Variovorax paradoxus: one gene and its partners. The protein of the gene in region 2 binds, or shares a complex with, the protein of the main gene of each other region. Links are inferred from orthologs where the notes say so. Each region holds a gene or a part of one and is shown on either strand. Other genes may lie near its edges.

The links. The genes of interacting proteins can lie anywhere in the genome.
Region 1: the proteins of secY (region 2) and secA are in contact, whole or in part, in a crystal structure (PDB 3DIN), measured with the Thermotoga maritima proteins. The link is inferred for Variovorax paradoxus from one-to-one orthologs. Residues at the interface, in WP_004081795.1 of Thermotoga maritima: Glu108, Gly109, Glu110, Glu111, Ala236, Glu237, Arg238, Arg239, Ile240, Thr241, Ile242, Gln243, Tyr244, Ala245, Arg246, Arg247, Val248, Thr249, Gly250, Arg251, Arg252, Val253, Tyr254, Gly256, Ala257, Ser258, Thr259, Tyr260, Leu261, Pro262; in WP_004082002.1 of Thermotoga maritima: Glu261, Ala262, Arg263, Lys300, Ala301, Arg302, Thr303, Ile304, Ile305, Leu323, Tyr324, Asp325, Pro326, Val329, Ser330, Tyr333, Ile336, Lys340, Phe345, Val349, Glu363, Phe364, Tyr374, Ser375, Gly376, Gly377, Glu393, Ile395, Thr482, Ser483.
Region 3: secY (region 2) and secG share a complex: the UniProt entries of both Escherichia coli proteins name them as parts of the sec protein translocase complex. The link is inferred for Variovorax paradoxus from one-to-one orthologs.

The regions. Positions count from the first base shown.
Region 1 is NZ_LR743507.1:4,908,126-4,915,308, reverse strand. The notes cover bases 1,553-4,879. They hold secA (preprotein translocase subunit SecA), read left to right. Parts: upstream 1,553-1,892; coding sequence 1,893-4,679; downstream 4,680-4,879. Other genes in these bases: argJ (bifunctional glutamate N-acetyltransferase/amino-acid acetyltransferase ArgJ), read left to right, coding at 4,842-4,879; AACL56_RS23205 (hypothetical protein), read right to left, coding at 1,553-1,712. In the rest of the region: AACL56_RS23215 (threonine synthase), read left to right, coding at 1-351; AACL56_RS23210 (ornithine cyclodeaminase family protein), read right to left, coding at 358-1,344; more of AACL56_RS23205, read right to left, coding at 1,404-1,552; more of argJ, read left to right, coding at 4,880-6,071; AACL56_RS23190 (ATP-binding protein), read left to right, coding at 6,068-6,955; AACL56_RS23185 (NUDIX domain-containing protein), read left to right, coding at 6,952-7,183. UniProt on the Escherichia coli protein: Required for protein export, interacts with the SecYEG preprotein conducting channel.
Region 2 is NZ_LR743507.1:226,956-233,744, forward strand. What follows is about bases 359-3,291. They hold secY (preprotein translocase subunit SecY), read right to left. Parts: upstream 2,516-3,291; coding sequence 1,202-2,515; downstream 359-1,201. Other genes in these bases: rpsK (30S ribosomal protein S11), read right to left, coding at 359-622; rpsM (30S ribosomal protein S13), read right to left, coding at 635-1,000; rpmJ (50S ribosomal protein L36), read right to left, coding at 1,024-1,137; rplO (50S ribosomal protein L15), read right to left, coding at 2,543-2,974; rpmD (50S ribosomal protein L30), read right to left, coding at 2,986-3,168. Also shown: rpsD (30S ribosomal protein S4), read right to left, coding at 1-87; more of rpsK, read right to left, coding at 218-358; more of rpsE, read right to left, coding at 3,292-3,722; rplR (50S ribosomal protein L18), read right to left, coding at 3,741-4,106; rplF (50S ribosomal protein L6), read right to left, coding at 4,121-4,654; rpsH (30S ribosomal protein S8), read right to left, coding at 4,679-5,074; rpsN (30S ribosomal protein S14), read right to left, coding at 5,095-5,400; rplE (50S ribosomal protein L5), read right to left, coding at 5,409-5,948; rplX (50S ribosomal protein L24), read right to left, coding at 5,960-6,292; rplN (50S ribosomal protein L14), read right to left, coding at 6,305-6,673. UniProt on the Escherichia coli protein: The central subunit of the protein translocation channel SecYEG. Consists of two halves formed by TMs 1-5 and 6-10.
Region 3 is NZ_LR743507.1:4,286,045-4,292,669, reverse strand. Bases 1,553-4,321 are described here. They hold secG (preprotein translocase subunit SecG), read left to right. Parts: upstream 1,553-2,619; coding sequence 2,620-3,024; downstream 3,025-4,321. Other genes in these bases: AACL56_RS19900 (NADH-quinone oxidoreductase subunit C), read left to right, coding at 4,164-4,321; AACL56_RS19905 (NuoB/complex I 20 kDa subunit family protein), read left to right, coding at 3,671-4,150; AACL56_RS19910 (NADH-quinone oxidoreductase subunit A), read left to right, coding at 3,296-3,655; tpiA (triose-phosphate isomerase), read left to right, coding at 1,819-2,583; AACL56_RS19930 (NAD(P)H-quinone oxidoreductase), read left to right, coding at 1,553-1,808. In the rest of the region: pnp (polyribonucleotide nucleotidyltransferase), read left to right, coding at 1-719; more of AACL56_RS19930, read left to right, coding at 810-1,552; more of AACL56_RS19900, read left to right, coding at 4,322-4,775; AACL56_RS19895 (NADH-quinone oxidoreductase subunit D), read left to right, coding at 4,777-6,030; NADH-quinone oxidoreductase subunit NuoE, read left to right, coding at 6,041-6,595; NADH-quinone oxidoreductase subunit NuoF, read left to right, coding at 6,595-6,625. UniProt on the Escherichia coli protein: Subunit of the protein translocation channel SecYEG. Overexpression of some hybrid proteins has been thought to jam the protein secretion apparatus resulting in cell death; while this may be true it also results in FtsH-mediated degradation of SecY.

The DNA.
Region 1 (7,183 bases), 4.7 Mb from region 2 along the record:
AGCTTCATGGCAGGCGCCGATACGCTGGTGGAGCGCCCCGTGCAGCCGACGATTGCCGAAGGCACGGCGATCAAGCGGCCGGTGCGGCTGCCGGAAATCCTGCAGGCGCTGCGCGAGACGAACGGCAGGACGGTGGCGCTGACCGAAGATCAGATCGCCGCCGCAGTGCGCCGGCTCGCGGCCAGCGGGCTCTACACGGAGCCGACTTCCGCCTCCGCCGCGGCCGCCATCGACGTCCTGGCGCAGCGCGGCGACATCAGGCCGGGCGAGACCACGGTCGCGCTGCTGACCGGCACCGGGTTGAAGTCGACGCAATTCATGACCGAGCTGTTCGGCGCCGCGGCTGCCTGATCCGCGTTACCAGGGCCACGCGATGCGTGTGCCCGTGCCGGTCTCGGCCGCGCGCGCATGCAGCAGGCGCGCGACGGTCAGGTCCTGCAGGGCGAGGCCGGTCATGTCGAACACGGTGATATCGCCGGCGGCGCGCTCGAAGGCCGCCTTTCCGGTCAGCAGGTCGCCGAGCTCCACGCAGTCGGTGCCGGGCGCCCATTGCATCTCGCCGATCTGGCCGGCCTGGACACGATCGTCCACCACGAGACGTGCGCGCGCCAGCAGGCCCTCGGGAAGTTCGCGCTTGCCGCGGGTGTCGGCGCCCACGCAGTTCAGGTGCGTGCCGGGTTTCACCGCCTCCAGGTCGAAAAGCGCGCCCCCGCCGGGCGTGGCGGTAATGACGATGTCGCTTGCGGCCACCGCGGCGTTGCGGTCGGACGCCGGAGCGATCCGGCAGCGGCCGGCGAAATGGGCCTCGAAGGCCGCGTTGGGCTTTCCGCTTGCGCTCACATAGAGAACCTCGCGCAGGGAGGGAGCCACCCGCAGCGCGAAGTCGAGCTGGATGCGCGCCTGCACGCCGGTCCCGAAGAGGCACAGCCGAACGCTGCCGCGCCGCGCCAGCCGTTGCAGGCCGAGCCCGCCGGCCGCGCCGGTGCGCACGGTGGTGACCGCATTGCCGTCGACGACGCACAGCGGCCGGCCGGTGGCGGGGTCGATCAGCAGGATGGTGGCCTGGTGCGGTTCACCGCCGCGCTGCCGGTTGGCCGGCCAGAAGCCGGCGGCCTTGAAGCCGAGCAAGCCCTGCGACTGGACGTCGCCGGACTTGATGCCGAACACGCCACCGGTGTCGAGCCGCTCGCGCACCACCGGAAACACGCGGCCCGCGTGCTCGCTGTGCAGCACGAAGGCCTCGCGCACGGCGCGCTGCACGTCATCGAGGTGGAGAAGGTCGTCGACCTGGTGCTTGTCGAGCAGCAGGAGCTGGGCTTGTGCGGGCGCGGTGGGGCTTGTCATCTGGAAATATTATCCATCTCCAGACAAAAAATCAAAAACGGGGAGGCTGCCGCCAGGTTTCAGCGGCCGGTATGCACCTTGATGCGGATGGTCGAGACCTCCCAGCCCCGGTTCTTCAACCGCGTGACCAGCATCGGCGACAGCTGGCGAAGCTTGGCGGCTGCGGCGCTGCCCTTGACCAGGAGGCACCAGACGTCGCCCTCGGCCGGGCCGGCCTGGATGGCGGCGCGCATGGCCGGCGGAATCAGGCCCTCCACGGCTTTGAGCCGCTCGGTGGTGTCCCGCGCCCGCGCCATCAGGCTCCCCAGGGTGGGGGCGCCTTCCGCAGCTTGCTGCAGTGAAATGGCGGGGGGGAGTCGGCGATACATGGGTAATCCAGGGGTTAGAAACAAGACAGCTAAAATGCCCGGTTTGCCGGCGTTCGCGCCGGAAAAAAGGCCGCTTGCTTTAATGGGAAGCGCGCCCAACTGCTTTCACCATATCTTAGGGAATCCGGTCGAAGTGCCCGCCGACTGTCCAAGGTCAAAGGCGCCCGCCCATCTCCACCCATGGCAACCAACTTCCTGACCCAGATTTTCGGCAGTCGCAACGATCGGCTCCTCAAGCAGTATCGCAAGACGGTGGAACGCATCAATGCGCTCGAACCCGAGTTCGAAAAGCTCAGCGACGACGGGCTGCGCGCCAAGACGCAGGAATTCAAGGACCGCATCGCCAAGGGCGAGACCCTCGACGCCCTGTTGCCGGAAGCCTTCGCCACGGTGCGCGAAGGCTCCAAGCGCATCATGAAGATGCGGCACTTCGACGTGCAGCTGCTGGGCGGGATGGCACTGCACAACGGCAAGATCTCCGAAATGCGCACCGGCGAAGGCAAGACGCTGACCGCCACGCTGCCGGTGTACCTGAACGCGCTGTCCGGCAAGGGTGTGCACGTGGTCACGGTGAACGACTACCTCGCCAACCGCGACGCGACCTGGATGGGCCGCCTCTACAACTTCCTGGGCCTCACCGTCGGCATCAACCTGCCGCAGATGCCGCGCGAGGAAAAGCAGGCTGCCTACGGCAGCGACATCACGTACGGCACGAACAACGAGTACGGCTTCGACTACCTGCGCGACAACATGGTCTACGAGCCGGGCGACCGGGTACAGCGCGTGCTGAACTACGCGATCGTCGACGAAGTGGACTCGATCCTGATCGACGAGGCCCGCACGCCGCTGATCATCAGCGGCCAGGCCGAAGACCACACCGATCTCTATCTCGCCATCAACAAGGTCGTGCCGTTGCTGACCAAGCAGGAAGGCGAGGCCGACCCGCGCACCGGCGAAGGCGTCACGGTGCCCGGCGACTTCACGGTCGACGAGAAGACGCACCAGGTGTTCCTGACCGAGGACGGACACGAGAACGCCGAGCGGCTGCTGAGCGAATTCAAGCTGCTGCCCGAAGGCGCGTCGCTCTACGACCCGGCCAATATCACGCTGATGCATCACCTGAATGCCGCGCTGCGTGCCCGCCACCTGTACCACCGCGACCAGCACTACGTGGTGCAGCAGGGCGAGGTGGTGATCGTCGACGAGTTCACCGGCCGCCTCATGACCGGCCGCCGCTGGAGCGACGGCCTGCACCAGGCCGTGGAAGCCAAGGAAGGCGTGGAGATCCAGGCCGAGAACCAGACGCTGGCCTCGATCACTTTCCAGAACTATTTCCGCCTGTACGGCAAGCTGGCCGGCATGACCGGCACGGCCGACACCGAGGCCTACGAGTTCCAGGAAATCTATGGTCTCGAGACCATGATCATTCCGCCGAACCGCGTGAGCAAGCGCGAGGACCAGCTCGACCGCGTCTACAAGACGACGCGCGAGAAGTACGAGGCGGCCATCCAGGACATCCGCGAGTGCTACGAGCGCGGCCAGCCGGTGCTGGTGGGCACCTCGTCCATCGAGAACTCCGAGATCATCGACAACCTGCTGACCCAGGCGGGCCTGCCGCACCAGGTGCTGAATGCCAAGCAGCATGCCCGTGAAGCCGACATCGTGGCGCAGGCCGGTCGCACGAAGATGATCACCATCGCGACCAACATGGCCGGCCGCGGCACCGACATCGTGCTGGGCGGCAACATCGAGAAGATGATCGAGGCCGTCGAGAACGACGAAGGCCGCGACGCCGCCGCCAAGGAAGCGGACATCGCGCACATCCGCGCCGAATGGAGCAAGGACCACGAGTTCGTGAAGTCGCTGGGCGGCCTGCGGATCATCGCCACCGAGCGCCACGAATCGCGCCGCATCGACAACCAGCTGCGCGGCCGTTCGGGCCGCCAGGGCGACCCGGGCTCCTCGCGTTTCTACCTGAGCCTGGACGATCCGCTGATGCGCATCTTCGCGGGCGACCGCGTGAAGGCGATCATGGACCGCTTGAAGATGCCCGACGGCGAAGCCATCGAAGCCGGCATCGTGACGCGCAGCATCGAAAGCGCGCAGCGCAAGGTCGAGGCGCGCAACTTCGACATCCGCAAGCAGCTGCTCGAATACGACGACGTGTCGAACGACCAGCGCAAGGTGATCTACCAGCAGCGCAACGACATCCTCGACGCGGCCGACCTCACGGCACAGATCGGCGCGCTGCGCGAAGGCTGCTTCACCGATCTCGTGCGCCAGTACGTGCCCAGCGAGTCGGTCGAGGAGCAGTGGGACCTGGCCGCGCTCGAGAAGAGCCTGTTCAACGAATGGGGCATCGACATGCCCCTGCAGAAGGACGTGGAAGCTTCCGAAGCCGTGTCCGACGAGGACATCGTCGAGAAGGTCCTGGCGAACGCCAACGAGACCTTCGACGCCAAGGTCGCACTGATCGGCCAGGACAACTTCACGCAGTTCGAGCGCATGGTGCTGCTGCAGAGCATCGACACCCACTGGCGCGAGCACTTGGCGTCGCTCGACTACCTGCGCCAGGGCATCCACCTGCGCGGTTATGCGCAGAAGCAGCCCAAGCAGGAATACAAGCGCGAAGCCTTCGAACTCTTCGGCCAGTTGCTCGACTCGGTCAAGAACGAAGTCACCCGCCAGCTGATGACGGTGCGCGTGCAATCGGGCGAACAGCTCGAGGAAGCCGCCGAAGCGCTCGAAAGCCGTGGCGAGAACGTCGCCAACATCACCTACAGCGCACCGACCGAAACCGGCGAAGTCGAGGTGCGTGTGGACGAGGAAAGCCAGCGCCGCGCGGCATTCGCCGGTGCGGGCGCGATCAGCGCCGAGGCTGCGGCCTTCGGCCGCGTCGGCCGCAACGACCCGTGCCCCTGCGGCAGCGGCAAGAAGTTCAAGCAGTGCCACGGCAAGCTGAATTAATCACGTACTCCCCCAGGCTTGCCCACTCCGTGTGGCCGCCGACCCCCTCGCCGGGGGCGATACCGGCGGCCCGGCAGAGCCGGTTCCGCGGTATCCCTGGCGTCGGAAAGTGAGCATTGTTGGTACCGATGAAAAATTGATGCGCAAGAAGGAATAGATGCCATGCCCGTGAACCTGTCCGCTCCCGATCCTGCCGCCTTGTTCGCGGTGCCCGGCGTCCGTATCGGCGTGGCCGAAGCGGGCGTGCGCAAGGCCAACCGCAAGGACCTGACCGTCGTGCTGATCGACGAAGGTTCCGCGGTCGGCGGCGTGTTCACCCAGAACCGCTTCTGCGCCGCGCCGGTGCAGGTCTGCCGCGACCATCTCGCGCTGGACCACGGCATCCGCGCGATGGTGATCAACACCGGCAACGCCAATGCGGGCACCGGCGAAGACGGCCTGATGCGCACGCGCGCCACCTGCATCGCGCTGGCACGCCACCTGGAAATCGCGCCCGAGCAGATCCTGCCGTTTTCCACCGGCGTGATCATGGAGCCGCTGCCCGTCGACCGCATCGAGGCAGGCCTTCCCGCCGCGCTGGCCGATGCCTCGCAGGACCACTGGGCCCGGGCCGCCGAAGGCATCATGACCACCGACACGATCCCCAAGGCGTTCAGCCAGCGGGTGCAGGTCGGCGGCGCCACGGTCACGATCACCGGCATCAGCAAGGGTGCCGGCATGATCCGCCCGAACATGGCGACCATGCTGGGCTTCATGGCAACCGACGCGAAGATCGACGCCTCGCTGATCCAGCCGCTCGCCAGGCTTCTGGCCGATGCGTCTTTCAACCGCGTGACCATCGACGGCGACACCTCGACCAACGACTCGTTCGTGGTCATCGCCACGCAGAAGGCCTCGCACGCCACCATCACCTCGCTGGACTCGCCGGAAGGCCAGGCGCTCGTGGCGGCCATGCAGGACGTGGCACGCCAGTTGGCGCAGGCGATCGTGCGCGACGGCGAGGGCGCGACGAAGTTCATCACCGTGCAGGTCGACGGCGGCAAGGACGCCGCTGAGTGCAAGCAGGTGGCGTATGCCGTGGCGCACTCGCCGCTGGTGAAGACGGCCTTCTATGCCAGCGACCCGAACCTGGGCCGCATCCTGGCGGCCGTGGGCTATGCGGGCATCGCCGACCTCGACCAGACCGGCATCGACCTGTTCCTGGACGACGTGCACGTGGCGGTCAAGGGTGGGCGCAACCCGTCCTACCGCGAGGAAGACGGCCAGCGCGTGATGAAGCAGAGCGAGATCACGGTGCGCATCGGCCTGGGCCGCGGCAATGCCAGCGAAACCGTCTGGACCTGCGACTTCAGCCACGAGTACGTGACCATCAACGCTGACTACAGGTCATGAACGAGCAGTTCCAGAAGCTGATCGAGCGCGCCGAGCAGCTCATCGGCCGCATCGAATCGATCCTCCCGCAGCCGCTCGCAGCGCCCGCCGACTGGAACGCCTCCATCGCCTGGCGCTACCGCCGCCGCAACTCCGGCCACGGCGTGCTCGAGCCGGTGAAGCACGTGGCGGCGATGTCGCTCGACTCGCTGAAGGAAATCGACGTCCAGAAGGAAAAGATCGCGCGCAACACGCAGCAGTTCGTCGAGGGCAAGCCGGCCAACAACGTGCTCTTGACGGGCGCGCGCGGCACCGGCAAGTCATCGCTCATTCGGGCCTGCCTGCAGACCTATGCGCCGCAGGGCTTGCGCCTGATCGAGGTGGACAAGGCCGAGCTCACCGACCTGCCCGACATCGTCGAGGTGGTTTCGCAGCGTCCCGAGAAATTCATCGTGTTCAGCGACGACCTGAGCTTCGACGAGGGCGAGCCGGGCTACAAGGCGCTGAAGTCGATCCTCGATGGCTCGATCGCCGCGTCGACGCCCAATGTGCTGATCTATGCGACCAGCAACCGGCGCCACCTGCTGCCCGAGTACATGAAGGACAACCTCTCGTACACCCACACCGAGGACGGCGAAGTCCATCCCGGCGAGGTGATCGAGGAAAAGATCTCGCTGTCGGAACGCTTCGGCCTCTGGGTGAGCTTCTATCCGTTCAGCCAGAACGAATACCTGACGATCGTGGCCCAGTGGCTGTCTTCGTTCGGTGTGGCGCCTGCCGCCATCGAAGCCGCGCGGCCCGAGGCGCTCGTCTGGGCGCTGGAGCGCGGTTCGCGCAGTGGTCGCGTGGCCTACCAGTTCGCGCGCGACTACGCAGGCCGGGACGCAGGGCAGGGCGGCGCGTGAGCGAGTCTCGCAAGCACACCGAAGTTGCGGTCGGCGTCCTGATCCGCCGGTCTGACGACGCGCTGCTGCTGTCGACGCGCCCCGAAGGCAAGGCCTACGCGGGCTTCTGGGAGTTCCCCGGCGGCAAGATCGAAGCGGGTGAGACCGTCGAGCAGGCGTTGCGGCGCGAGCTGCAGGAAGAGCTTGGCATCACCATCGACGGCGCCGAGGTCTGGAAGGTCACCGAAC
Region 2 (6,789 bases):
CTGGATCGAACGGCGAGCGCTCTTCAGGAACAGGTCGGTGCCTTCACGGCGGGAAAGTTTGGCCTTGGGGCCGAGGTAACGTGCCACGATTTTTCCTTTGTGTATCTGCCGCAGTTGCCTGCGGGAGCCACTTGCGAGACGCGAGTGGCGGTGGGCTTAGATAAAAAACAAATGCGCAGCCGCTATCCAAAGCCGGCTGCGCCTTGCGGACTGACGATCAGATGCGGCGACGCTTCTGGGGACGGCAGCCGTTGTGCGGAACGGGCGTCACGTCGGCAATGGAATTGATCCGGATGCCGAGCGCAGCCAGTGCGCGCACCGACGATTCGCGACCGGGGCCGGGGCCCTTGATCTCGACGTCGAGGTTCTTGATACCTTGTTCGACAGCAGCACGGCCGGCCACTTCCGAAGCGACCTGCGCAGCGAACGGGGTCGACTTGCGCGAGCCCTTGAAGCCCTGGCCACCCGACGAAGCCCACGACAGGGCGTTGCCCTGGCGATCGGTGATCGTGATGATGGTGTTGTTGAACGAGGCATGCACGTGGGCGATACCGTCCGCGACGTTCTTGCGAACCTTCTTGCGAACGCGCTGTGCGGCGTTGTTTGCAGGTGCTTTAGCCATGCTGTTCTATCCTTATTTCTTCAGGGACTGCGCAGCCTTGCGCGGACCCTTGCGGGTGCGGGCGTTGGTGCGCGTGCGCTGGCCGCGCATCGGCAGGCCGCGACGATGACGGAAGCCGCGATAGCAGCCGATGTCCATCAAACGCTTGATGTTCATCGTCGTCTCGCGACGCAGGTCGCCTTCGATCGTGAACAGGGCGATCTGGTCGCGGATCTTCTCGAGATCGGCGTCGGTCAGATCCTTGATCTTCTTCGAATACTCGATGCCGCTCGCTTCGCAGATCTGACGGGCGCGCGTGCGACCGATGCCGAAGATGGCGGTCAGGCCGATTTCAGCGTGCTTGTGCGGCGGGATGTTGATGCCAGCAATACGTGCCATGTGCGTCCTCTAATACTCTTCAATCAACCTTGGCGCTGCTTGTGGCGCGGGTCGGTGCAAATCACACGCACCACACCTTTACGGCGGATGACCTTGCAATTACGGCAGATGGTTTTGACCGAAGCCGAAACTCTCATTTCATTCTCCTAAAACTGTTTAACGTGGCGGTCTACCGCCCGGACTCAATACTGAAACACAGCCCTACGATGTCTTGAAGTTCGCCTTCTTCAGCAGCGATTCGTACTGCTGGGACATCATGTAGTTTTGCACCTGGGCCATGAAGTCCATCGTGACGACCACGATGATCAGCAGGGAGGTACCACCGAAGTAGAACGGCACGTTGTACTTCAGGATCAGGAACTCTGGCAGCAGGCAGACGAAGGTGATGTACACCGCGCCGGCCAATGTCAGGCGAACCAGAATCTTGTCGATGTAGCGAGCGGTCTGGTCACCCGGGCGAATGCCAGGAATGAATGCACCACTCTTCTTCAGGTTGTCGGCCGTTTCCTTGCTGTTGAACACGAGGGCCGTGTAGAAGAAGCAGAAGAAAACGATCGCGGCAGCGTACAGCAGCACATAGATCGGCTCGCCCGGACGCAGCGCGCCGGCAATGTCCTTGATCCAGCGGAAACCGCCGTCACCGGTGCTGAACCAGCCGACCACCGTTGCGGGCAGAAGGATGATCGACGAAGCGAAGATCGGCGGGATCACGCCAGCCATGTTCAGCTTCAGGGGCAGGTGCGACGACTGACCGCCGTAGACCTTGTTGCCAACCTGACGCCGTGCATAGTTCACGAGAATCTTGCGCTGGCCACGTTCCACGAACACCACGAAGTAGGTCACCAACACCACGACTGCGATGATGAAAAGCGCCACGATGGGATTCATCGCACCGGTCGTCACCAGTGAAGCCAGGCCGCCGATGGCATTGGGCAGGCCAGCCGCGATACCTGCAAAGATCAGGATCGAGATGCCGTTGCCCAGGCCGCGTTCGGTGATCTGCTCGCCGAGCCACATCAGGAACATCGAACCCGCCGTCAGGCTCACCATGGCAGTGATGCGGAAGCCGAAACCGGGCGAGATCACCAGGCCGGCCGACGATTCGAGCGCCACTGCGATGCTGAACGACTGGAACAGTGCCAGGCCCAGCGCGCCGTAGCGCGTGTACTGCGTGATCTTGCGGCGACCGGCCTCGCCTTCCTTCTTCAATTGCTCGAAGGTCGGAAGCACGTAGGTCATCAGCTGCATGATGATCGACGCCGAGATGTACGGCATGATCCCCAACGCGAACACGGTGAAGCGCGACAGCGCACCGCCCGAGAACATGTTGAACAGGCTCAGAATGCCGCCCTGCTGGCCCTGGAACAACGCTGCCAGCTGGTCCGGGTTGATACCCGGCACAGGAATGTGAGCGCCAATCCGATAGACCACGAGCGCGAGCAGCAAAAAGACGAGCCGACGGCGGAGGTCGCCGAACTTGCCTGTTTTTGCGATCGTTGCCGCGTTAGTTGCCACGAAGAACTTCTTTCAGTCCGATGGTGATCAGGCGATGCTGCCGCCAGCTGCTTCGATTGCAGCCTTGGCGCCAGCGGTAGCACCCACGCCCGTCAGCTTGACGGCCTTGGTGAGCTCACCGGTCTTGACGACCTTGACAACCTTGGCCAGCTGGCCAACGAGGCCGGCTTGCTTCAGTGCCAGGATGTCAACTTCGGCCAGGCCGAGCTGCTCGAGCGCAGTCAGCGTGACTTCGGCGTTGAACTTCAGCAGGTGCGACTTGAAACCACGCTTCGGCAGGCGACGCTGCAGCGGCATTTGACCGCCTTCGAAGCCGACCTTGTGGAAACCGCCTGCGCGCGACTTCTGGCCCTTGTGGCCGCGACCCGAAGTCTTGCCCAGGCCGGAACCGATACCGCGGCCGACGCGGCGCTTGGCGTGCTTGGCGCCATCCGCCGGCTTGATGCCATTGAGTTCCATATCAGTCTCTCTTACAGAACTTTGACCAGATAACTGATCTTGTTGATCATGCCGCGCACTGCGGGCGTGTCTTGCAGCTCGCTCACGCTGTTGAGCTTGCGCAGGCCGAGGCCGCGCACGGTCGCGCGATGCGATTCCTTGGTGCCAATCGGGCTCTTGACCAATTGCACCTTGAGGGTTTGTTGTTGCGTCATTTGAATGCTTCCTGCAGGCTCGTGAAAGCTTGCGCTTAAGCGAAGATTTCTTCGACGGTCAGACCGCGCTTGGCAGCCACTTCACCCGCGGTCGTCGAGTTCTTCAACCCGTCGAGCGTGGCGCGAACCATGTTGTAGGGGTTCGACGAACCGTGGCTCTTGGCCACGATGTCGGTGATACCCATCACTTCGAACACGGCGCGCATCGGACCGCCGGCGATGATGCCGGTACCCTTGGGGGCCGGGTACATCACGACCGTCGAAGCGCCGTGATGGCCTTGCACCTGGTGATGCAGCGTGCCATTCTTGATCGAAACCTTCAGCAGGTTGCGACGCGCTTCTTCCATGGCCTTCTGCACTGCAGCGGGCACTTCCTTCGACTTGCCCTTGCCCATGCCGACGCGGCCATCGCCGTCACCGACCACGGTGAGTGCTGCGAAACCGAGGATACGACCACCCTTCACCACCTTGGTGACGCGGTTGATCGCGATCATCTTCTCGCGCAAACCGTCCTCGGGGCCTTCGTTCTGCGTTCTTGCCTGAATCTTTGCCATTTTGAATCTCGTGTCCGGTTAGAACTGCAGGCCGGCTTCGCGGGCGGCCTCGGCCAGCGCCTTGACGCGGCCGTGGTATGCGAAACCTGCGCGGTCGAAAGCGACCTTCTCGACGCCGGCCGCCTTCGCCTTCTCAGCGATGCGCTTGCCGACAGCGGTGGCGGCGGCAGCATTGCCACCCTTGCCCGAACCGCCGAGCGAGGTACGCACTTCGGCTTCTGCCGTCGATGCGGTTGCAATCACCTTGGAGCCGTCGTCGGAGATGACGGTCGCGTAGATGTGCAGGTTGGTGCGGTTCACCGTCAGACGGGCCACGCCCTGCGTCGCGATGCGAATGCGGGTCTGGCGCGAGCGGCGAAGACGCTGTGCTTTTTTGGTCAACATCATTTTGCTGCCCCTTACTTCTTCTTGGTCTCTTTGATCACGATCTTCTCGTCCGCATAGCGGATGCCCTTGCCCTTGTAGGGCTCTGGCGGACGGATAGCGCGGATCTCGGCGGCGATTTGACCAACGCGCTGACGGTCAGCACCCTTGATCACGACTTCGGTCGGGGTCGCAGTCGTCACCGTGATGCCTTGCGGCATGTCGATGTTGACCGGGTGCGAGTAACCGACTTGCAGGTTCAGCTTGGCGCCCGTCGCGGCGGCCTTGTAGCCGACGCCGATCAGGTTGAGCTTCTTCTCGAAGCCCTTGGTGACACCGACGACCATGTTGTTCACGAGCTGGCGCACCGTGCCGCTCATCGCGTTCGCTTCACGCGATTCGTTGGCGGGTTCGAAGCTCAGCTTGCCGTCGTTGTTGGCAATTTTCACCAGAGCATTGCGCGCAAGGCTGAGCGTGCCGCCCGTGCCCTTGACGCTGATCTGGTCTTCCTTGATCGACACATCCACGCCTGCGGGGATGGTGATCGGCATTTTTCCTACTCGGGACATTTCAGTGACTCCTCGATGTCTCGGTTAGGCGACGTAGCACAGAACTTCGCCGCCGACACCGGAGGCGCGAGCCTTGCGGTCGGTCATCACGCCCTTGGGGGTCGTGACGATCGCAACGCCGAGGCCGTTCTGGACTTGCGGGATGGACGCGCTGGCCTTGTAGACGCGCAGGCCGGGACGGCTCACGCGCTCGATGCGCTCGATGACCGGGCGACCAGCGTAGTACTTCAGCGAGATTTCAAGTTCGCTCTTGCCGGCTTCGGTCTTGACCTGGAAGCCGTCGATGTAGCCCTCGTCCTTCAGGACTTGTGCGATCGCGATCTTCACCTTGGAAGACGGGACCGACACGGTGGGCTTCGCCACCATCTGCGCGTTACGGATACGCGTCAGCAGGTCGGCAATGGGATCACTCATGCTCATGTTGTTTGCTCCTGCCTGGCTTACCAGCTGGCCTTGGTGACACCGGGGATGTCGCCGTTGAAAGCCAGTTCGCGGATCTTGGCGCGGGCCAGACCGAATTGACGGAAGGTGCCACGCGGGCGACCGGTGATTTCGCAACGGTTGCGTTGACGCGTCGGATTCGCGTTGCGCGGCAGCTTCTGCAGCGCCAGGCGTGCAGCAGCGCGCTCTTCGTCGCTCTTCTTCACGTCGTTGGAAGCTGCCTTCAGTTCCGCGTGCTTCGCGGCGAACTTGGCAACCAGCTTGTCGCGCTTGAGTTCGCGCTGGATCAAAGATGCTTTAGCCACAGGTCACCTCAGTTCTTGAACGGGAAACGGAAACCAGCGAGAAGCGCCTTGGCTTCTTCGTCGGTCTTGGCCGTCGTCGTGATGCTGATATTGAGACCGCGCAGGGCGTCGACCTTGTCGTACTCGATCTCGGGGAAAATGATCTGTTCCTTGACGCCGATGTTGTAGTTGCCACGGCCATCGAACGCACGGCCGGAAATGCCGCGGAAGTCGCGAACGCGCGGCAGCGCGATGGTCACGAAACGGTCCAGGAACTCGTACATGTGCACGCCACGCAGCGTGACCATGCAGCCGATGGGCTGGTTTTCGCGGATCTTGAAACCGGCGATGGCCTTCTTCGACTTGGTGACCACGGGCTTCTGGCCAGCGATCTTCGTCAGGTCGGCGACAGCGTTGTCGAGAACCTTCTTGTCGGCGACAGCTTCACCCACGCCCATGTTCAGGGTGATCTTGGTGAGGCGCGGAACCTGCATCGGCGACGTGTAGCCGAACTTTTCCGTCAGGTCTTTCGCGATCTTCTCGCGATAGTGTTGTTGGAGACGTGCCATGTGAGTACCTCTTAGGCGATCTTGATTTCGTCGCCGCTCGACTTGAAGACGCGAACAGCCACGCGCTTGCCGTCGGCACCCTGGGTGATCTTGATGCCGACGCGATCGGCCTTGCCGGTCGCCGCATTGAAGATCGCCACGTTGGACTGGTGAATGGGCATTGCCTTCTCGACGATGCCACCGGTCGTGCCCTTGAGGGGGTTCGGCTTGGTGTGCTTCTTGACGAGGTTGATGCCGTCGACGATCACGTGCGAATCGTCCTTGCGCAGCGAAACGGTGCCTCGCTTGCCCTTGTCGCGGCCGGCCAACACGATGACCTGGTCGCCTTTGCGAATCTTGTTCATGGCGTTGTGTCCTTACAGAACTTCGGGTGCCAGCGACACGATCTTCATGAACTTCTCGGTGCGCAGTTCGCGCGTGACCGGTCCGAAGATGCGGGTGCCGATAGGCTCCAGCTTGGCGTTGAGCAACACTGCTGCGTTGCCGTCGAACTTGACGAGCGAACCGTCGGCGCGACGGATGCCCTTGGCAGTGCGGACCACCACTGCGCTGTAGATCTCGCCCTTCTTGACGCGACCACGCGGAGCGGCTTCCTTGATGCTCACCTTGATGACGTCGCCCACGCTGGCATAACGCCGCTTGGAGCCACCGAGCACCTTGATACACAGGACGGATTTCGCGCCCGTGTTGTCGGCCACTTCGAGCCGGGATTCAGTTTGGATCATTTCTTGATATTCCCAACTTGTACCGATGAGCCTCCAGGAGGGAGACACCGCGGTCAGTCTTGGGCCCGTCGTCCATACCCCGAACCACTCGGGGCACTTCCGCTTTGGGCTGAAAG
Region 3 (6,625 bases), 4.1 Mb from region 2 along the record:
TGCACATCCTGGGCAAGATGCAGGAAGCCATGGGCGAGGCCAAGGCCGAAGTCTCCAGCTTCGCACCGCGCCTGACCACGCTGAAGATCAACCCCGAGAAGATCCGCGACGTGATCGGCAAGGGTGGCGCAGTCATCCGCGGCCTGCAGGAAGAGACCGGCACGACGATCAACATCGACGAAGACGGCACGATCACCATCGCCTCGACCGACCCGGAAAAGGCCGAGATGGCCAAGAAGCGCATCGAGCAGATCACCGCCGAAGTCGAAATCGGCAAGGTGTACGAAGGCCCGGTCACCAAGATCCTGGACTTCGGCGCGCTCATCAACCTGCTGCCGGGCAAGGACGGCCTGCTGCACATCAGCCAGATCGCGCACGAACGCGTCGAGAAGGTGACCGACTATCTGAGCGAAGGCCAGATCGTGAAGGTCAAGGTTCTTGAGACTGACGAGAAGGGCCGCGTCAAGCTGTCGATGAAGGCCCTGACCGAGCGTCCGGCCGGCATGGAGTACAGCGAGCGTCCGCCGCGCGAAGACCGTGGTGACCGCGGCGAGCGCCGTGAACGCGGCGACCGTGGTGATCGCGGTGGCGACCGTGGTGGTGACCGCGGCGAGCGCGCACCGCGCTTCAGCAACGAGCAGCAGCAACAGCCGCGCAACGAGCAGTCGCAGGCCCCGGCCGGCGAGCAGCCGCAAGCCCCGCGCGAGCCTCAGGAGTAAGAAAGGGCGCAGCGGCGGCCGCGGGCCGCCGCTGCTATCTTTTGAACAGCTAGCTTCGCCCCATCTGCGGGCGTTGGAGGCCGAAAGATCATGAAAGCCATTGAAATCACTTCGTACGGTGCCCCCGAGGTGCTGCGCGTTGCGCAACGTCCCGACCCCGTCGCGGGCACGGGCGAGCTGCTGATCCGCGTGGCGGCAAGCGGCGTCAACCGTCCGGACGTGCTGCAGCGCAAAGGTCACTATCCGGTGCCGCCGGGCGCTTCCGACCTGCCGGGCCTCGAGGTGGCGGGCGAGATCGTGTCGGGTGATGCCGCGGCATTGGCCCAGGCGGGCTTCGAGATCGGCGACCGTGTGTGTGCGCTCGTCGCAGGCGGTGGCTATGCGGAACTCTGCGTGGCGCCTGTCCTGCAGTGCCTGCCGGTGCCCAAGGGCTGGAGCGATGTCGATTCGGCTGCTCTGCCCGAGACCTTCTTCACCGTCTGGAGCAACGTGTTCGAGCGCGGCCGCCTGCAAAAGGGCGAGACGCTGCTCATCCAGGGTGGTTCGAGCGGCATCGGCGTCACGGCGATCCAGATTGCCAAGGCGCTCGGCGCGACCGTGATCGTCACGGCCGGCAGCGACGACAAGTGCGAAGCCTGCAGGAAGCTCGGCGCCGACCACGCCATCAACTACCGCACGAGCGACTTCGCCGAAGAGGCCAGGAAACTGACGGGCGGCAAGGGTGTGGACGTGGTGCTCGACATGGTCGCCGGCGACTACGTGGCGCGCGAGATCGAGTGCCTGGCCGAAGACGGCCGGCTGGTGATCATTGCTGTGCAGGGTGGCGTGAAGAGCGAAATCAATGCGGGCCTCGTGTTGCGCAAGCGCCTCACGATCACCGGCTCGACGCTGCGTCCGCGTCCCGTCGCCTTCAAGGGCGCCATCGCCAAGGCGCTGCGGGAGAAGGTCTGGCCGCTGCTTGAGAGCGGCGCAATCAAGCCGGTGATCCACAGCACCTTTGCGGCTGTGGGTGAGCCAAGCGGTGCGGCCCAGGCCCATGCGCTGATGGAATCGAACCAGCACATCGGCAAGATCGTGCTGACGTGGTGAGGACAACGCGATGACAACCAACAAGAAGCTGATCGCCGGCAACTGGAAGATGAACGGAGGCCTGGCCGCCAACGAGGCGCTGGTGAAGGCCTTGCAGCGGGGCCTGGCTGCCAGCCCCGCGGCGTGCGACGTGGCGCTCTGCGCGCCTGCGCCGTACTTCGCGCAGGTGCAGTCGCTGCTGGCGGGTTCGCCTGCAATGGCGCTCGGTGCGCAGGACATCTCTGCGCACCCGCAAGGGGCTTTCACCGGCGAGCAATCGGCCGCGATGCTGAAGGAGTTCGGCGTGCGCTATGCGATCGTCGGTCACTCGGAGCGTCGCCAATACCACGGCGAAACCGACGAAGCGGTGGCTGCAAAGACCGCCGTAGCGCTGGCGAACGGCATCACGCCGATCGTCTGTGTGGGCGAGACGCTGGCGCAGCGCGAAGCAGGGCAGACCGAAGAGGTCGTCAAGCGCCAGTTGGCTGCGGTCATTCATGTGAATGGCCATTGCATCAGCGAAATCGTCGTGGCCTACGAGCCGGTCTGGGCCATCGGCACGGGCAAGACGGCGACACCGGAGCAGGCGCAGGCGGTGCATGCGGTGCTGCGTGCGCAACTGCACCACGCGGCGAGCGAGCATGCGGCGGGCATCAAGATCCTTTATGGCGGCAGCATGAACGCGGCGAATGCCGCGGAGTTGCTGGCGCAGGCCGACATCGACGGTGGCCTGATCGGTGGCGCGTCGCTCAAGGCCCCCGACTTTCTGCAGATCATTTCCGCCGCTGCGCGCTGAATGCGCAACGGCTGTATCACTTAGGAGTAAGAACGAATGAACCTGGTCCTCAATCTATTGGTCGGCGTGCAGATGCTGTCGGCGCTCGCGATGATCGGCCTGATCCTGATCCAGCACGGCAAGGGCGCCGACATGGGCGCAGCCTTCGGCAGCGGTAGCGCGGGCAGCCTGTTCGGCGCCAGCGGCAGTGCAAACTTCCTGTCGCGAACCACCGCGGTGCTTGCCGCCGTGTTCTTCGCGTGCACGTTGCTGCTGGCCTACTTCAGCCATGCGCGTCCTGCAGGCGGTGGCAGCCTTCTCGAGCGTGCGGCAGTGGGTGCTCCGGCTGCGCCGGCAGCTCCTGGTGCAGCCAACGAAATCCCAGGTGCGGCGGCTCCCAGTGCGCCTGCGTCGGCTCCTGCTGCCCCTGTTTCGGGTGCTGGCCAGATTCCTTCGAAGTAATCATCTCGTTTTCATGAGTCACCTGTGAAAAATGGCTTCATTTCAGGGTAAACTCTAAATCTGTTCGGAAAGCCAAATACCTGTTTCAGGTACCTCATGCCATCTGAACAGCAAAAACCGCGGTCGTGGTGAAATTGGTAGACACGCTATCTTGAGGGGGTAGTGGCGAAAGCTGTGCGAGTTCGAGTCTCGCCGACCGCACCAAATCTCATCGGCAGAAAACCTCATCCAGAGGTTCTTCTTGCCGGTGGCAAGCGGTGAAAAACTCTCGATGAATCTCGACTCCTACCTCCCCGTCCTTTTGTTCATTTTGGTCGGAGTCGGCGTAGGCGTCGCACCTCAGGTCATCGGATACATTCTCGGCCCCAATCGGCCCGACGCCGCAAAGAACGCTCCCTACGAGTGTGGCTTTGAAGCCTTCGAGGATGCGCGCATGAAGTTTGACGTGCGCTACTACCTCGTTGCGATTCTCTTCATCCTGTTCGACCTCGAGATTGCCTTTCTCTTTCCGTGGGCCATTGCGCTCAAGGAGATCGGTGCTGTCGGCTTCTGGGCCATGATGATCTTCCTCGCCATCCTCGTCGTGGGTTTTGCCTACGAGTGGAAAAAAGGCGCGCTCGACTGGGAATGACAAGGAAAGCACACGATGGCCATTGAAGGCGTTCTCAAAGAAGGTTTCGTCACGACCACCTATGACTCGGTGGTGAACTGGGCGAAAACCGGATCTCTCTGGCCGATGACTTTCGGTCTCGCATGCTGTGCGGTCGAGATGATGCACGCGGGCGCCGCCCGCTACGACATCGACCGTTTCGGCATGCTGTTTCGGCCCAGTCCGCGTCAGTCCGACCTGATGATCGTGGCTGGCACGCTGTGCAACAAGATGGCTCCCGCTCTGCGCAAGGTCTACGACCAGATGCCTGAGCCGCGGTGGGTGCTCTCGATGGGCTCGTGCGCGAATGGTGGTGGCTACTACCACTACAGCTATTCGGTCGTGCGCGGCTGCGATCGCATCGTGCCGGTCGATGTGTACGTGCCGGGCTGCCCGCCCACTGCGGAAGCATTGCTCTATGGCGTGATCCAGCTGCAGCAGAAGATCCGTCGCACCAACACCATTGCCCGCGCCTGAGAGATTGCCGAAGATGACTGACTTTGCAATTTCGCCGGAAGCTCTGCGTGCCACCGTCGCCGAGACGCTCGGCGTCAAGGCCAGGAGCGTGACCATTGCGCTCGACGAGGTGACCGTGGTGGTGGGGGCTGCCGACTACATCGACGCGGCCTTGCTGCTGCGCGATGCGCCCGGCTGCCGCTTCGAGCAACTGATCGATCTCTGCGGAATGGATTACTCCGATTACCGCGAAGGCGAGTGGCAGGGTGAGCGCTATTGCGTCGTCACGCACTTGCTGTCGGTGAGTCTGAATCAGCGCGTGCGTCTGAAGGTTTTTGCGCCGAACGAAGACCTTCCTGTGGTCGATTCGCTTCAGCCCGTCTGGAATGCCGCGACCTGGTTCGAGCGCGAAGCCTTCGACCTCTACGGCATCGTGTTCGACGGCCATGACGACCTGAGGCGCATCCTGACCGACTACGGCTTCATCGGCCATCCATTTCGCAAGGACTTCCCGGTGTCGGGGCATGTCGAGATGCGTTACGACGAAGAACAGAAGCGCGTGGTCTACCAGCCGGTATCGATCGAGCCGCGCGAAATCACCCCGCGCGTGATCCGCGAAGACAACTACGGCGGCGGTTTGCACTGATATGGCCGAAATCAAGAACTACACACTCAACTTCGGTCCCCAGCATCCTGCGGCGCACGGCGTGCTCCGATTGGTGCTCGAGCTGGACGGCGAAGTGATCCAGCGCGCCGATCCCCACATCGGCCTGCTGCACCGCGCGACCGAGAAGCTTGCCGAATCGCGCACCTTCATCCAGTCGCTGCCTTACATGGACCGTCTCGACTACGTGTCGATGATGAGCAACGAGCACGCGTACTGTCTCGCCATCGAGAAGATGATGGGCTTGGAAGTGCCGCTGCGCGCACAGTACATCCGCGTGATGTTCGCCGAGATCACCCGCCTGCTGAACCACTTGTTGTGGCTCGGCGCGCACGGTCTGGACTGCGGCGCGATGAACATGCTCATCTACTGCTTCCGCGAACGCGAAGACCTGTTCGACATGTACGAGGCCGTGTCCGGTGCTCGCATGCATGCGGCCTACTTCCGTCCGGGTGGCGTCTATCGCGACCTGCCGGACGTGATGCCGCAGTACAAGGTGAGCAAGATCAAGAACGCCAAGGCGATCGAGAAGCTCAACGAAAATCGCCAGGGTTCGCTGCTCGACTTTGTCGACGACTTCTGCAAGCGCTTCCCGAAGATGGTCGACGAGTACGAGACGTTGCTCACCGACAACCGCATCTGGAAGCAGCGCACCGTGGGCATCGGCGTGGTCACGCCGGAGCGCGCGCTGAATCTCGGCTTCACGGGGCCCATGCTGCGCGGCTCAGGCATCGAATGGGACCTGCGCAAAAAGCAGCCCTACGACGTTTACGGCCAGATGCAGTTCGACGTGCCGGTCGGCAAGACCGGCGACTGCTACGACCGCTACCTGGTTCGCGTGGAAGAGATGCGCCAGGCCAATCGGATCATCCAGCAGTGCTCGGCTTGGCTGCGTGCGAATCCCGGCCCGGTTATCACCAGTAACCACAAGGTCGCCGCACCTGCGCGCGAATCGATGAAGGCGAACATGGAGGAGTTGATCCACCATTTCAAGCTCTTCACCGAAGGCTTCCATGTGCCCGAAGGCGAGGCGTATGCCGCCGTCGAGCATCCGAAGGGCGAGTTCGGCATCTATCTGGTGAGCGACGGCGCCAACAAGCCGTACCGCCTGAAGATCCGTGCCCCCGGTTTTCCGCACCTCGCCGCCCTCGACGAAATGTCGCGCGGTCACATGATCGCCGACGCTGTCGCGGTGATCGGCACGATGGACATCGTGTTCGGCGAGATCGACAGGTGAGAAAGAGCGAATGACTTCCTCGACCCACCATGAAACGGCGCCTACGGCGCCTTCTTCCCCTCTGAAGCCGGCGATTCTCGAGCGCTTTGCGCGTGAGGTGGCCAAGTATCCCGAGGCAGGCAAGCAGTCTGCCGTGATGGCCTGTCTGTCGATCGTCCAGCAGGACGAAGGTTATGTCAGCCTGCAGCGCGAGCGCGAGATTGCCGAGTACCTCGGCATGGCGCCCATCGCCGTGCACGAAGTGACGACCTTCTACAACATGTACAACCAGCATCCGGTGGGCAAGTACAAGCTCAACGTGTGCACCAACCTGCCTTGTCAACTGCGTGACGGCGTCACCGCCCTCGTGCATCTCGAGAAGAAGCTCGGCATCAAGATGGGCGAAACCACGGCCGACGGCCTGTTCACGCTCCAGCAGAGCGAGTGCCTGGGCGCGTGCGCCGACTCGCCCGTGATGCTGGTCAACGATCGCACCATGTGCAGTTTCATGAGCAACGAAAAGCTCGACCAGCTCGTCGACGGCCTGCGCGGCGCCACGTCCGCTGGCAAAGGGGAGGCTTCCTGATGTCGCCCGAACAAGTTCTCCAGCAATTCC